3 regions of the Lactobacillus gasseri ATCC 33323 genome follow, and region 2 is predicted to be linked to each of the others. Evidence: predicted binding sites of a transcription regulator. Region 2 holds the regulator's gene; each other region holds the start of a gene.
What was found. The regulator HrcA, encoded in region 2, represses chaperone genes, less so after heat shock. The targets are predictions, from matches to a motif close to TTAGCACTCNNNNNNNNNGAGTGCTAA.
Positions count from the first base shown of each region.

Region 1 (5,429 bases), 900 kb from region 2:
ACTTTTCTCCTTTTCGTCAACCCTTTTTTCTAAAAATTAGCAATATTTTTTTTGAGTGCTAAAAAAGGTCCCACAAAATGAGACCTTTTACTATTTTTGTAACTTAGAATGTTTTACACCATACGTTACATATACAACTATTCCAGCTATTAGCCAAATTCCTACCATAATTTTTGTCATCTTTGGTAGCATCCAGATGAAATATACGCTCAACAGTCCAGATATGACTGGTAAAACTGGATAAAGTGGCATTTTGAATCCATTATTTACAATATCTTTTCTATGACGAAGCGGAATAATCCCAAAAGATATTAAAGCAAAAGCAATTAAAGTACCAGCATTTATTAAGGACGCTAATTCCATCAATGGGACTAATCCAGCAAAAATAGCTGCTACTACTGTAGAAACAATTACAGCATGATCAGGAATCATCTTTTTAGCATGCACGCTTCCCATGGAGTCAGGCAGCAATCCATCTCTTCCCAAAGCATAGAGCAGTCTTGATCCACCCAGCAGCATTGTAATCATTGCTGTAAAAATCCCCACTAATGCTCCAACTGTAATCAACTTATTCCAGGCAGTTAATCCAACAACTTTCAGTGCATATGCTGCTGGATCGTCAACATTTAATTGCCTATAGTTGACCATCCCTGTCAGAACTAAAGAGAAACTCACATAAAGTAATACTGCAATAATTACCGTTCCCATAATTCCTTTAACTACATTTTTAGCAGGATCTTTAGTTTCAGCACTATTAGCTGCTAAAGCGTCAAAGCCAATAAAGGCAAAGAACACTGTCGCTGCTGCTGTAGAAATTCCCCCCATTCCTAATGGAGGAGTTTGAAATTTCTTCGGATAAAAAGGAACATAATTTTCTGCCTTAATATAAAACAGTCCAATCGCAATAAACAAAATGATAATCGCAACCTTGATAATTACTGCTATGTTTTCTACACGCTTCGATAAATTAGCGCCTTGATATAAAATTAGAGCTACAATTAAAACAATCAAAACTGCAGAAAGATTAATTACTCCGCCTTCCATTGGTCCCGCTTCAAGAGCCTTAGGCAAGTGAATACCAATTGGCGCTAAAATATTATTATTAAAATAAGAAGCAAAACCTGTTGCTTCGGCAGAGACAGCCAAGAAATATTCTAGTAGAAGTCCCCATCCGATTATCCAGCCAACAATTTCTCCGTAAATCACTGAGCCAAAAGAATAAGCAGATCCAGCTACTGGCATGGCAGAAGAAAACTCTGCATATGCCATTCCAACCATACCAGAAACAATTGCCGCTAATAAAAACGAGATTGCAACAGCAGGTCCAGCATGCTGAGCTGCTTCATGACCAGGTAAAATAAAAATACCTGTTCCAATAACTGCTCCAATTCCCAGTGCAACTAGATCGCGTGCATTTAAATGTCTAGTTAATCGAGAATCCGCTTTTAAAAAAGTATTTACTGGAACTTTCTTAAAGAAATTTTTCATCCCAATTCTCCTTAATTTATTTTTAATTATTATACCTGATTTCGTCGGGATTTCTACCCTATAATTAAAATTAATTAAAAAAAGAGACGACGAATTAATTCGTCGTCTCTTTTCAAAATAGTATTAACTATTTATTTTCTTTTTTATCTGCCTTTTCAGCTTCTTTAGCGTCTTTCTTTTCTTGTTCGCGTGTTTCTTTATCAAGCAATACATCTTCAAGTACTTCACCATTTAAGTATAAGTGCTTATCGTCAATGGTGAACTTAACTTCCTTAGTATCAGGCTTAGAAACAATTAACTTAGCAGCTGGGGTTTCAAGATCTTGTTCAACAACTCTTCTTAATGGACGAGCACCAAATTCTTTATCATATCCCTTCTTAGCCAAGTACTTCTTAGCATCAGCAGTAACGTGAAGTTTGATGTTTCTCTTAGCAAGAGACTTCTCCATCTTAGCTAAGTAAAGGTCTAAGATCTTAAGCATATCTTCACTAGTCAATGAATTGAATGGCACAATTGCATCAAGACGGTTCAAGAATTCTGGTCTGAAGTAAACTTCAAGTGCCTTACGTAAAGCATCTTGATCATCGCCCTTGAGTAACTTATCAGAGTATCCAGCGTTTGAAGTCATGATGATGATAGTATCCTTGAAGGAAATTGTTCTGCCTTGTGCATCAGTCAAACGACCATCATCCATAATTTGAAGTAAGGCATTAAAGACTTGTGGGTTTGCTTTTTCAATTTCGTCAAGCAAGATCAATGAATATGGTTGGTGACGAATCTTTTCAGTTAATTGTCCGCCTTCACCATAACCAACATAACCTGGTGCTGAACCAATTAACTTGTTAACAGCCATTTGGTCTTGGTATTCTGACATGTCCAAACGTACTAAAGCATCAGCCTTGCCGAACAACTTAATTGCTAATTGCTTAGCCAATTCAGTCTTACCAACACCAGTAGGACCAGTAAGTAAGAATGAACCAGTTGGGCGGTTAGAATCCTTAAATACTTGCTTACGAGCAATTGCATCAGTGATGATATCAATAGCCTTATCTTGGTCAATAACAACTTTCTTCAAGTCAGCAGCTAAGTTAGCATTCTTTTGAGCTTCATTTGCATTAATTTCGCTCATTGGAATACCAGTCTTAGTTTGAATCAAAGAGTACATATCTTCTGGTGTAACTTTAAGTTCACTAGCTTTGCCTGCAGTCTTAAGGTCTTTCTTAAGATCTTCAATTTCTTTCTTAAGCTTAGCAGCTTCATCGTATTTTTCATTTTTAGCTGCTTCTGCCTTTTTACCTTCTAAGGCATGAATCTTATTTTTGATTGAAGTTTCATCTTTTTGATCCATTCCTAAAGACTTCTTAGCACCAGCTTCATCCATTAAATCAATGGCCTTATCTGGCAAATGACGATCATTGATGTAACGGTTTGAAAGTTCAGCAGCAAGCTTTAATGCTTCTGGATCGTATTTTACATTGTGATACTTCTCATATCTTGGAGCTAAGCCCTTCAAAATTTGAACAGCATCTTCAATCGTTGGTTCTGGTACTTGAACTGGTTGGAATCTTCTAGCTAAAGCTGGATCCTTTTCGATTTGTTGGTATTCACTAGTAGTAGTTGCACCAATTACACGAATTTCACCACTTGCTAATGCTGGCTTCAAAATGTTAGCAGCATCCCCAGAATTGTTTTCTGAATCAGTAGAACCTGCACCAACAATATTATGTAATTCATCGATAAAGAGAATAACGTTCTTGTCGCCTTTAGCTTTATCAATAATCTTCTTTAATTTTTCTTCAAAACTACCACGAAGAGAAGTACCTGCAACTAACTCATTAATGTTCAATTCAATGATGTGGGCGTTCTTAAGTTTTTCAGGAACGTCTCCATCAACGATTCTTTGAGCTAAACCTTCAACTACTGAAGTTTTACCAACACCAGCAGGTCCAGTTAAAACAGGATTGTTCTTCTTACGTCTACTTAAAATTTCAATAACTTGGTCAATAACAGCTGTACGTCCAATGACAGGATCATATTTACCCTTTTTAGCTTGTTCAGTTAAATCAACACCAATTGGCTTTTCCTTTTGTTGTTGGCCATTTTGTGCTCCTTGTTGTGGTGCTTGACCAGCACTATATCTCATTGGTTGTTGACCATTAGACATTCTTCCATCATTGAAAAAGTCTCTGTTTAATTCATTAAACAAATCGTCAAAATTGTAGTTTCCATTGTCAAAGTATGCCATGCTTTACACACTCCTCATATTCTCAAAAATTTTAGCACTTACAACTAATGAGTGCTAACTACTCACATTTTTTATTATAACAGGTTATCCACAGAAAGCCAAATATTATATCATATTTTTTCCACAGATTATTTTAATTTGTGAATAAAATAGGCACAATGTATGTTTTAAAGTACATTGTGCCTAAATAATTTGTGAATTAGTATGTTAGTTTTGTTTCTAAATTATTTATTTTTATTATTTTTCCAATCTTTTAATTATTTTGATTTTTATTTTGATTTTTTCGACTTCCTCTTGGTTTTTGACCATTTCCTTGCACGTTATCTCCACTATCTTTTCAAGCAGATACTGTTCAATCAGCTGAACTACTTGTTTATTCTGCGGCAATGAAGAGTGCTGAGCATCCGCTCCAGTAACAGTCATTGTAGTATAGTGCTTTACTTGATTTTGGAAAATATATTTTCCTGCAGCCACACTACTTTCTGGCACTAATCCATCAGATTCATAATTTTGTCCACCTGATACAGAATACACATCTAAGTTCTCTGGTATTTTCTTTCGATTTTTAATAAAATCATTTAGCATTTCCGTCTTATGATCAATATTACTTTCATTAAAGTTATACGGGGTACCTAAGGTCATTAATTTCTTGATACGAATTTCATCACTATAATCATCATAGTAATTTTCTAGCCAATAAGTCCAAATTAATCCCCCATTAGAATGACCAAAAGCCTTAAAATTATTAAATTTGTATTGCTGACTAAGTTGCGCAAATGCTTCATCAAACCAACCAGCTTGTTTTTTGATATTAGCATAGCCATCATGATTGTTTTCAAAACCTACAACAATAAAGGGTTCATTATCATTACGATTGATTTTTCCACTATATTTTAGCGTTCCATCTTTTTTAACCTGAATTTTCAGTAAACTATGCTTTTTAAAAGTACCTTTATTCAGTAAATTAACTAATTCATTAAACCGTTCAGTCGTGGCACTAGAGCCGGGAATCATAATGACTGGTGACATTTGTGATTTTCGTCTCTCAGCTAAATCATGATTGGCACTTTTGATCCAGAAAAAAGTTGGAATGGACAAAACTATTAAAAAAATAAATGTTCCTAATAAAAGTAGGCGGTTTTTGGATACCTTTTTTCTATTTAACATGTTTATACACCGCCTCCTCATCATTTAACAAATCAATTTCATCCTGGACATCCTTAGACATTTTAATGATCGGTAAATATAACAAAATATCTAAGGCAAATAGTAGCATTGAAAATACTAAAGCTTGCCACGTTCCATTTGTAGCAATAAAGGCTACTAAAGGGCCTGGTGTGCCAGATAAGACATTATAAGCTGAGGCAGGAACCAAATGAATTGCAATCATACTAGCAGCTAAAAGCATATTCATAACTGGTAAAACTACATATGGAAATAAGAATAGTGGATTAAGCATAATCGGTATACCTAGAAAAGCACCCTGATTAGAACCAAATAATGTCGGTATAAAACTCCAACGTGCCACTCTAACAATGCTGCTTTTTTTAATAAAAATTAAAATACCAATTAATAAAACTAAAGTTAAGCCGCTCCCACCAAATCTTCCATAAGATTGATATAAAGAATTCCCCACATAAGGATTAGGTACATTCCAGCTTGAGCCATGAGTTAAAGCATAGTTCAGATTAGCAAC
Region 1 covers NC_008530.1:1,794,109-1,799,537, forward strand. The annotation lists gene LGAS_RS08890 (APC family permease) at 91-1,488, opposite strand; gene LGAS_RS08895 (ATP-dependent Clp protease ATP-binding subunit) at 1,616-3,733, opposite strand; partial or broken gene LGAS_RS08900 (alpha/beta hydrolase) at 3,987-4,900, opposite strand; gene LGAS_RS08905 (PTS transporter subunit EIIC) at 4,890-5,429, opposite strand, start outside.
Region 1: LGAS_RS08895 (ATP-dependent Clp protease ATP-binding subunit) is a predicted target of HrcA. The motif match lies at 3,765-3,791, and genes of this name have one in related genera.

Region 2 (5,429 bases):
GGGATAGTAGTATTTCTATCAATTAACTTAGTGAAGACTCCACCCATAGTTTCAATACCAAGTGATAATGGAGTAACATCAAGTAAAACGATATCCTTAACATCACCAGAAATAACACCACCTTGAATGGCTGCACCTAAAGCAACAGCTTCATCAGGGTTAATTGAGTGGTCAGGTTCTTTTCCAGCCCATTCCTTAACAGCTTTTTGAACTGCAGGAATACGAGTTGAACCACCATTCAAAATAACTTTGTCGATGTCACTTACGCTTAATCCAGCATCACTCAATGCATTGTCAAAAGCAATCTTAGTCTTTTGAACTAAGTCATCAGTTAACTCATCAAATTTAGCACGAGTTAAATCAGCTTCAAGGTGAAGAGGGCCAGCTTCTCCAGCAGAAATGAATGGAAGTGAAATGTTAGTTGATGAAACGCCAGATAAGTCTTTCTTAGCCTTTTCAGCGGCATCCTTTAAACGTTGTAATGCCATCTTATCATTAGATAAGTCAACGCCATTTTCTTCCTTAAAGTTTTGGATTAACCAATCCATAATTCTCTTATCAAAGTCATCACCACCAAGGTGAGTATCACCATTAGTTGATAATACTTGGAAGACACCATCGCCTAATTGCAAGATGGAAACATCAAAAGTACCACCACCAAGGTCGTATACTAAAACTTTTTCATCATTTTCATCCTTATCAAGACCATATGCTAAAGCTGAAGCAGTTGGTTCGTTGATAATTCTTTGAACATTTAAACCAGCAATCTTACCGGCATCTTTAGTAGCTTGACGTTGTGCGTCATTGAAATAAGCGGGAACTGTAATAACTGCATCAGTTACCTTTTCGCCTAAGTAATCTTCAGAAAACTTTTTAATGTATTGCAAAATAAAGGCTGAAATTTCTTGTGGAGTATACTCCTTGTCGCCAACCTTAACTTTGTAACCTTCTTCACCCATATGACTCTTAATTGAAACAATGGTGTTAGGGTTAGTGATAGCTTGACGTTTAGCAACTTCACCAACTTGAATTTCACCGTTCTTAAAGGCAACTACAGAAGGAGTTGTACGATTACCTTCTGGGTTAGTAATAATCTTAGGTTCTTTACCCTCAAGTACGGCAACAGCTGAGTTAGTCGTACCTAAGTCAATACCAATAACTTTTGACATATATGTAACTTCCTTTCTTATTGAGCCACTACAACCATTGCTGGTCTTAATGTTCTATCTTTATATTGATATCCTTTTTGTAAAACTTTAACTACGTGATCCTTCTGATCATCGTTTTCTGCTGCAACAGTTTGAACAGCTTGATGGAGTGCAGGATCAAAAGTTTCACCCTCGGCTTTAATTTCAGTGATTCCCTGATCTTTCATTGATTTAACTAATGAATCGAGCGTCATCTGAACACCTTTTTGGAGTTGCTTAGCTGCCTCATCATCTGCCTTAACAGCTAACGCGCGTTCTAAGTTATCCATTGCTGGCAAAACTTCTTTAGCAAGGCTTTGAGATTCATATTTAATCAATTGTGCACGCTCTTTTGCATAACGTGCCTGCATATTCTGGATCTCAGCCTCACTACGTAGGTATTTATCTTCAAGATCCTTGTTCTTAGCACTTAATTCAGCGATTTCTTTTTCATAATCTTTTGCTGGATCTTCCTTAACTTCCTCTTTCGAAGCTGCTTTGGGATCTTTCTTTGGTGCCTTATCCGGGGTCACCTCGTCTTTTAAATCTTTTTCATGCGGAAACTCTTCTTTACTCACAGCTAACCTCCTTACTTAAATCTACCATAATAATCTAACAATTTCTTTGCTAGTTCGTTCCTAAAATACTCGAGTAATCCGATCATCTGCGAGTATGGCATGTTAGTTGGTCCAAGTAGTGCTATTGTTCCTTTACCGTACTTACCAACGCTATATTGTGCAGTCAACAAACTATAATCTTCAAGTAAATCTGATTGCAATTCAGAGCCTAACTTAACTTGAACTTTCGACTTTGAATCATTTTTAATTTCATCTTTAGGATTAAAACCAATCAAGCTTGAAATAGCATCATTTTGATCAATTAATTTGTAGAGAGATTTAACTTTAGCTAAATCATCGCTCTCATAATTACTCAAAAGATTAATCTGACCATCTACATACATTTGCTCACTAGCAGCATCCTTAATAACATCTTGAAGCAAATCCAAAATTTCAGGTGCTGAGCCTCCAGCAACCAGATGATCTGCAATTCTCTTAAGTAACACTTCATTAACTGAACTAAGTGGCTTTCCAACTAATTGATCATTAATTAGTCGAACTGCTTTTTCAATCTCTTCCCCATTTGTATGATGCGGTAAAGTATAGATTTGATTCTTTACATTACCGTCATCCGTAACTAATATTGCCATCACTTGATGGCTTGAAAGAGGAACGATCCTAAAACCAGTTACTTTAACCGAACGAGTTTCGGGACCTGCGGCAAAAGCAGTGTAATTAGTTAAATCAGACAGAATTTTTGCAGCTTCTTGTACGATTTCATTAACTTGTTGAAAGGGTTGGTCTAATTGATAAATAATTCGGTTATAGACGGATGCTGGTATCTTTACTGGATTAATCAAATGATCTAAGTAATATCGATAACCAGCAGTCGAAGGAATTCTCCCACTTGAAGAGTGAGTCTTTTCAAGCAGTCCCTTTTCTTCTAGTGCCGCCATTTCATTTCGAACTGTAGCACTTGAGACCTTGACAGGCAGTTGATTCATCACGGTCTTAGAACCTACCGGCTCATGAGACTGAGTAAAGTCCATGATAATAGTCTTTAAAATAAGTTCTTGCCGTTCAGTCAACATTTTCTCGCCCCCATCATTAGCACTCTTCTTTCTCTTGTGCTAACAATTAATATGATACCATAACTTAGCAATTGTTCAAGTAGAGTGCTAATTAAATTTATTTTTTATAAAAAAAGCAAGCAACAAGTGCTTGCCTTAATTATTTAATTGGTAATCTAATTACAGTTTTAAGCCTTTCAGTCTTAGTTCTTCTTGGATCGCTTAAATATATTTCATGATGATAACGTGGATTTTGAATATCTATCTGATAATTTTCTTTTTTTACAAATTGATGCATCTCTTCAATTGTGGCAGGCTCATTATCATAACTACCGGTGTGCATTATCTGAACACAAAGTCCCTCATCATAAGTAAAAAATTTGGCTTGAGAGAAATCTTGTTTTTTCTTCTCAGTAGCTGTCTTAATTGCCCAATCAAATTCTTTCTTTGTAACAAAATCCGGCAATCGAATCATTGATATCCAGGCAAAATTTTCTTTATGAGCATAATCAATCTTCTGCTGATCTTTTGACCACCATAATCCTTCAAGTGGTGGCACTACATAATCGAAGTATCCTGGAATTTTATGCTCACCTTTTTTACTCATCTTGATAGTATAAGCAAGTCCATAAAGTAATCCTAAAGCCTTTTGATAAGTCCCATCTTCCTGATTAGGGTCTCCACTTCCTGAAACTGCAATATAATTCATTTTAGGGACCCTAATAATTTCAGGCTGCTTTTTAGGATGATACAAATTTTTATATTCTTTTTTATAATCAAATGCCATTTTTATTCTCTCTATATCGTTTACTAATCAACTATCTTTAATTCTATCCGTTTACTTGCTACTTGACTAATAAAATACTCATCATGTTCAACTAACAACATTGCTGGCTTTGTCTTTCTTAAAACATCAATTAATTGATCTTGGTTAAACACATCCAGGTAATTTGCTGGTTCATCCCATAGATAAAAGTCTGCCTCTTCAACTAATGACTTAGCAATGGATACTCTTTTTTGCTGACCAATGCTCATTTCTTCAATTCTCGTCTCAAAACTTGATCTAGGAAAGCCCATTTTCCTAAGTACATTAAGTATTTTCTCATAAGACAAATGTTCCTTTTGAGAAAATTCTGCCAAAGTACCTGAATACTCTACGAAGTCTTGTGGTAAATAGGAAACCCTTAAGCCATTAGTTAAATTTAAAATTCCTTGATAAGTTACATCTGTACTCTTATTTAAAATGCTTTTCAAAAAAGTAGACTTTCCGGCTCCATTTTTACCTTCAAGGGAAACAATCCCTCGATTTCTAATGATTAAATTTAAGTCTTTAAATAACTTTTTATCTTTAACTTTTAGATCTAAATGTCGAGTCTCTAATAAAGTCGAATGATAATTTGGTTGAAAATTCATCTCTAATTCTGGTACAGATTCAACATTTGTCATTAAGCCCTTTCTATCCTGAATATCTTTATCCATTCTTCTTTCAATGTTCTTAGATCTTTTCATTATTTTAGCCGCTTTATGACCAAAAAAACCTTTATTAATATCTGCATGAATCTCATTTTTATGGGCACTAGCTTTTTTATTATTCTCTGATTGAAGTGAATATCCTTTAATGCGCTGTCTACTTTCATTTAAAGCTTTGATTTGACCACGAAGTTTTTCATTTTTCTCCTGATTAAATTTATCACGCTTTTCTTTAGTATCTTCATAACTAGCATAATTTCCCTGATATAAATGAATCTCTGTATGTTCAATTGCAAGAATATGATTAGTTATCTGATTTAGAAAATCTCGATCATGACTTACAACAATATAGCCTTGTGAATGCTTTTGCAAATATCTAACCACTTGTATTCGCGACTTTTCGTCTAAATGATTAGTTGGCTCATCAATAAGAGGAAAAGCATCCTTATTAATAAAAGATAGAGCTAACAACACCTTGGTCTGTTCTCCTCCACTTAGAGTATTAAAAGGTTGCCAAATAAGATTAGTGTCTACTTGCATTAAATTCAATTCACGTTCAAGTTCCCATTGGTCAAATTGAACGTGTTCTTCTAAAGCATAGAGAGTCAATTGTTCTTTATTTTTCACATTAAGAGGAAAGTAATTAAATTCAAGTTTAGATTGAATTGCTCCTGTTCCTTGCAGTTTTCCTTGTAACAGATTCAAAAAAGTTGTTTTTCCTCTACCATTTCTGCCGACAAGCCCTAATTTCCAACTACTATCCAAATCTAAGTTTAGATTATTAAAAATATTTTCAATACTATCTGAATACTTAAAAGAAAGGTTTGAAATCTTAATATTGCTCATATAATCACCTCACGAAAAAAGCCTACACTCTTGACAAGTGTAGACTTTCTCCTCATTAAGCAAAAAAGAAGATATCCCATCTACGTTTAATCTTGTCAAAAGCGCACAGTCGTCCCTTATAAAAGAGAAAATATTTATTAAAATTCAACTATGCTATTTTGCAAGATTAAAAACGCAATGGCGTAACCTTCTTTCAATATTAGATTTCAATTGATAAAGATATTATATCACATCAATTATAATTTAAATAATTATTTTTCTAAATCATAAAAATACTGCTTAATATTTCGCTTATCTTG
Region 2 covers NC_008530.1:800,530-805,958, reverse strand. The annotation lists gene dnaK (molecular chaperone DnaK) at 1-1,169, opposite strand, end outside; gene grpE (nucleotide exchange factor GrpE) at 1,187-1,765, opposite strand; gene hrcA (heat-inducible transcriptional repressor HrcA) at 1,777-2,835, opposite strand; gene LGAS_RS04030 (GyrI-like domain-containing protein) at 2,975-3,601, opposite strand; gene abc-f (ribosomal protection-like ABC-F family protein) at 3,625-5,130, opposite strand; gene ribF (riboflavin biosynthesis protein RibF) at 5,382-5,429, opposite strand, start outside.

Region 3 (5,429 bases), 500 kb from region 2:
GTAGTTACCATGGTTTGAGTTGGGTCAAAGATTGAACCAGCAGTCATACCTAAAACGTCGCTAGAAACGATGTTGTGGTCGTTGTATGCAAATGAAGGACTTTCGTACTTCTTAACTGCTTCGTTAACTTCGTCAGCAGTTACATCCTTGCTTAAGATTGAAACCAATTCAGTTACAGAACCATCTGGAACTGGAACACGTTGTGCGTGACCATTCAACTTACCGTTCAATTCTGGAACAACAAGACCAATAGCCTTAGCAGCACCAGTTGAGTGAGGAATAATGTTGATAGCTGCAGCACGAGCAGAACGTAAGTTACCACCACGTACAGGACCATCTAAAAGCATTTGAGTTGAAGTGTAAGCGTGGATAGTAGTCATAGTACCAACTTCAATGCCGAATTCCTTTTGTAAAGCATTAACCATTGGTGCTAATGAGTTAGTAGTACATGAACCAGCTGAAACAATCTTGTCGTCAGCAGTCAAAGTATCATCGTTTACGCCGTAAACAATGGTCTTCAAGTCTGAACCAGCAGGTGCAGAAATTAATACACGCTTTGCACCAGCCTTAAGGTGAGCTTCTGACTTAGCTTTGCTAGTGTAGAAACCAGTACATTCAAGAACGAAGTCAACACCATCGTTCTTAACCCAAGGAATGTTTTGTGCTTGTGGTTCAGCGTAAACACGGTACTTCTTACCGTCAACTACGATTGAGTCATCAGTTGCTGAAACTTCGTGGTTGAAAGTACCATGAGTTGAGTCGTACTTAAGTAAGTGAGCTAAAAGTGCTGGAGTAGTCAAGTCGTTGATTGCAACAACTTCAATATCTGAAGACTTTTCGCCTAAATCCATAATACGACGGAATGCTAAACGACCAATACGGCCGAAACCGTTAATACCAATTTTAACTGTCATATCCTATATTCCTCCTTAGGAAATATGTAAGTAACAATTTATTTTAAACGGGAATTACTTCCCCTTTAAAACCAAGTTTGAGGCTCCTTCATCCGTGATCAACCACGTCTGTTTTGGAGCATGATGCATGTAAGCTACAATTGCCGCCGCCTTGCTGGCACCAGCAGCAATTGCAAATACATGAGGTATTTTATCTAAGTCCTCTAGTTGAAGACCAATACGAGGGATACGTTTAACAAGTCTACCTTGTCGGTCGAAGAAATACCCGAAACATTCAGCCACAGCTCCATCATTTCGGAGCTTAGAATTAGTCATAACATCAAGCCCACGTCTCTTTGACATGACATCTGCTCTACCAATTCCATGTATCACCATATCACTATTATAAATGTTTGAAATCGCATTCGCAATATCTGTGTCTTGAAGTAATAAAGTCAAGGCTTCAGATGATACATTTTCTGGAAGATATAGGCCTTTGTGCCTGCCTCCCGTTTCAGATGCCATCATCTGAGCTACAGTATTGCTTTGAATTTCAACACTTTCTCCAACTGCTCCCCTTCCAGGAACAAACAATAAATCGCGATAGCGACTTAATTTAGGAGAAAGATGACGAGCTACTCCAGCAACTGTAGTACCACCTAATACGGTAATAATACTTTTTCCTAGCGGTAAAAGAAGATCTAGAGCAGAATTAAGTTGTTCGCCCATCAAATCAACTACACGCTCTTGACGATCCATATCACCTGGAACAATAATTGCTCGATCAATACCCAATTTCTGTGCCAATTCAATTTCAGTTTGACTTGCATTGAATAAACGATCAATTAATGGAGCGGCTTCTTTTAAAGTTCTCTTTCCTTTATCAGTTAATTCCATCCCATAGCTCTGAATATTGATCAGACCTAACTGTCGTAAATAATCAGTTTCAGTTCGCACATTGCGCTCGCTTAATCCTAATTTTTTAGCAACAACTCGTCGCCCAACTGGAGCTAACAGCGAAATCTGTTCAAGAACAAGAAAACGTTGCCGAATTATTTTTAAAACATCAGGAACTAAGCTTTGCAACAAGGTTAAATCCGAGTCCATTGCTCGCTCCCTCTATTGGGTCAAAATTGATACCGCTACATGACGGTTGGCGACCCAAAAAGCTTAAAAATATTAGAGAGACGCGAATTGATTAACTTCAGATTCACATTTCTCTCTCGACATTTTTTAGTATAGCAATATCTTTTTTTAAATTCAAGATATATCCTTCAGAATAATTAATTTGTACTTTCTTCTTTTTTTGATATACTTATTTTAGTTTGTCGTGCCCTTAGTGTAATGGATCGCACGTAAGATTCCGGTTCTTAAAATCTGAGTTCGACTCTCAGGGGGCGCATAGTACAAGACAGTCAGTCAATCTGGCTGTCTTTTTTGTATTTTTTCACTTTATTTAGAAAAAATCTATCATCTGTAAGCATTTTCGTTATAATTAAATTTGGCGTTAATTATGTACATAGACAGAAAGGTTATTTTATGATCGAAGAAGAAAAAAAGTCTAATGCCAAAAAAATGCTCTGGCCAACGCTAGCGATGATGGCATTTTCAACTGTTTGGGGCTTCGGTAACGTTGTTAACGGGTATGTTTACTTCGACGGTACCAAAGTTGTATTCAGTTGGATATTAATGTTCCTACTATACTTTGTTCCCTATGCATTAATGGTTGGAGAACTAGGTGCAACCTTTAAAAATGCTAATGGTGGTGTTTCCTCATGGGTTAATGCCACTATGGGTGCCAAGTGGGCTTATTATGCAGGTTGGACATATTGGGCCTGCCACGTAGTATATATTTCAAGTAAAGGTACTGGTGGTTTAAGAGCCATGGCGTGGGGAATCTTTGGCAACACTAAATGGTACGATGGTCTTCCAACTGCTTGGACTCAATTCGCTACTTTAGTAGTCTTCCTCTTTTTCTGCTGGGTTACTACTAAAGGTATTCCAGTACTTAAAAGTTTGGCTACTATCGCTGGATCATCAATGTTTATTATGTCAATTTTATTCATTATTATGATGTTTGCTGCACCAGCAATTAACCCACATGCAGGATATTATTCAATCAATTTTAATTGGAAGAGTTTAATGCCAACATTCAACCTTAAATATTTAACATCTCTTTCAATCTTAGTTTTTGCTGTTGGTGGATGTGAGAAAATATCTCCTTATGTAAACAAGGTTAAAAATCCAACCAAAAACTTTCCAAAAGCAATGATGGCTTTAGCAATTATGGTTATGGTTTCTGCAATTTTAGGAACTTTTGCTATGGCTTTAATGTTTGATCCTAAAGTTGTTAACAGTAATCTAAATGAATATATTTCAAACGGTGCATACATGGCCTTTCAACGTTTAGGAGAATATTACCATGTTGGTGGTTTGTTTATGTATATTTATTCATGGTGTAACGTTATTGGTCAATTCTCTACTTTAGTTATCAGTATTGATGCTCCTTTAAGAATGCTACTAGGTAGTAAAGAAGCCAAAAACTTCATTCCTAAGAAACTTCTTAAGATAAATAAACATGGTGCTTACATCAATGGTATCTGGATGGTTGTAATTCTTTCAGGGGGGTTAATTGCAGCACAAGCTTTATTGCCTGATGCACAAGCGGTTATGGCTCAATTAGTTAAATTAAATTCAACTACAATGCCAATGCGTTATTTATGGGTCTTCGCAGCATATATTGCACTTAGAAAGCAACAAAAGAAGTTTGATACTTCTTACCAAATGACCAAGAATCAAGGACTGGCTTACACAGCTGGAATATGGTGTTTTATTGTTACAGCAGCATGTTGTATTTTAGGAATCTACTCACCAGATCCATTTACCCTATTCCTTAACATCATTACTCCAATTATCTTGATTGTTTTAGGCTTAATTTTGCCAGCAATCAAAAAAAGAGAAGATGGCACTAACCCATTAATGAAGTAACTTCAAATGAGCGATATGATTGTCATATCGCTCATTTTTTCTACATAAAATTAAGTTTGATTAGTTGACATGATTAAAAGTAAGTGATTTAATTAGCACTGTACTTATCAGAGTGCTAATTTTGTTTAGGAGGTAAAATTAATGCTCGTACCTACAGTTATTGAACAAACTGCACGTGGTGAACGTGCTTACGACATTTACTCAAGATTATTAAAAGATAGAATCATTATGCTTAGCGGTGAGATTAACGACCAAATGGCCAACTCAATCATCGCTCAACTTTTATTCTTAGATGCACAAGACAATACTAAAGATATTTCTCTATACATTAACTCTCCAGGTGGTGTTATTACCTCTGGTCTTGCAATTATGGACACAATGAACTTTATTAAGTCAGATGTATCTACAATTGCAATCGGTATGGCTGCTTCAATGGCTTCAATTCTTTTAACTAGCGGAACTAAGGGTAAACGTTTTGCATTACCAAATTCAACAGTTCTTATTCACCAACCTTTAGGTGGTGCACAAGGTCAACAAACAGACATTCAAATTGCAGCTAATGAAATCTTGAAGAGTCGTAAGAAGCTTAACCAAATTCTACATGAAACTACTGGTCAACCTCTTGATAAGATTCTTAAAGATACTGAACGTGATAATTACTTATCTGCAGAAGAAGCTAAAGACTATGGTCTAATTGATGAAATTTTGGTTAACCAAAAGAAAGATTAGTTTAATTTAACAAAAAATAGAGCTCACATCTGTCGTGAGCTCTATTTTTTTTGACTAATTTTCTTCTTTTAGCTGTTGTGCCATTTCACGAATTTTTTGAAAACGGTGGTTAACTCCTGACTTTGAAATTGGACCATCTGGTACTTGAGCTGCAACTTCTTTGAGTGAAAGTTCAGGATGCGTCAGCCTAAAATGTGCTAAGATTGCTAATTTTTCTGGTAAATTTTCTAACCCAACTTTTTTCTCAATTAGTTGAATATCCTCAACCTGCTTAGCTGCTGCATTCGCAGTCTTTTTCAAATTTGCTGTATCGCAATTTACTAATCGATTCACTGAATTACGCATATCTCGCATAATTCTTAAGTCTTCAAATGCTAGCATTGCATTGACGGCACCTACAATATGTAGAAAATCACCAATTTTTTCAGCCTCTTTCAAATATACAATATATCCATTACGTCTTTTCGTAGCTTTTGCATTTAAATAAAAGAAACTATTCATTAACTTTAGTAAATCATTATTATGATTTTCATAAAGAGAATAAATCTCTAAATGATATCGACTCGTTTCAGGATTATTCACACTTCCAGCTGCTAAGAAAGCTCCTCTTAAATAAGACATTGCCCTTTGTTCTGAGGTCATAATCTTCTCAGGAATTCCGGTAATCAAGCCATTATCACTGTCAAATATCTCTAAATCGCTTAAAATTTCATGAACTTGTTTTTGAAGTCTAACTAAATATTGATAATTTTTCTTTAACTTCATTTTCTTAGAAACAATTAACAGTGGCTCGATTCCATAAGCAGTTTTAATTAAAGA
Region 3 covers NC_008530.1:1,299,763-1,305,191, forward strand. The annotation lists gene gap (type I glyceraldehyde-3-phosphate dehydrogenase) at 1-914, opposite strand, end outside; gene LGAS_RS06430 (sugar-binding transcriptional regulator) at 969-2,000, opposite strand; gene LGAS_RS06435 (APC family permease) at 2,433-3,881, shown strand; gene clpP (ATP-dependent Clp endopeptidase proteolytic subunit ClpP) at 4,023-4,610, shown strand; gene whiA (DNA-binding protein WhiA) at 4,665-5,429, opposite strand, start outside.
Region 3: clpP (ATP-dependent Clp endopeptidase proteolytic subunit ClpP) is a predicted target of HrcA. The motif match lies at 3,974-4,000, and genes of this name have one in related genera.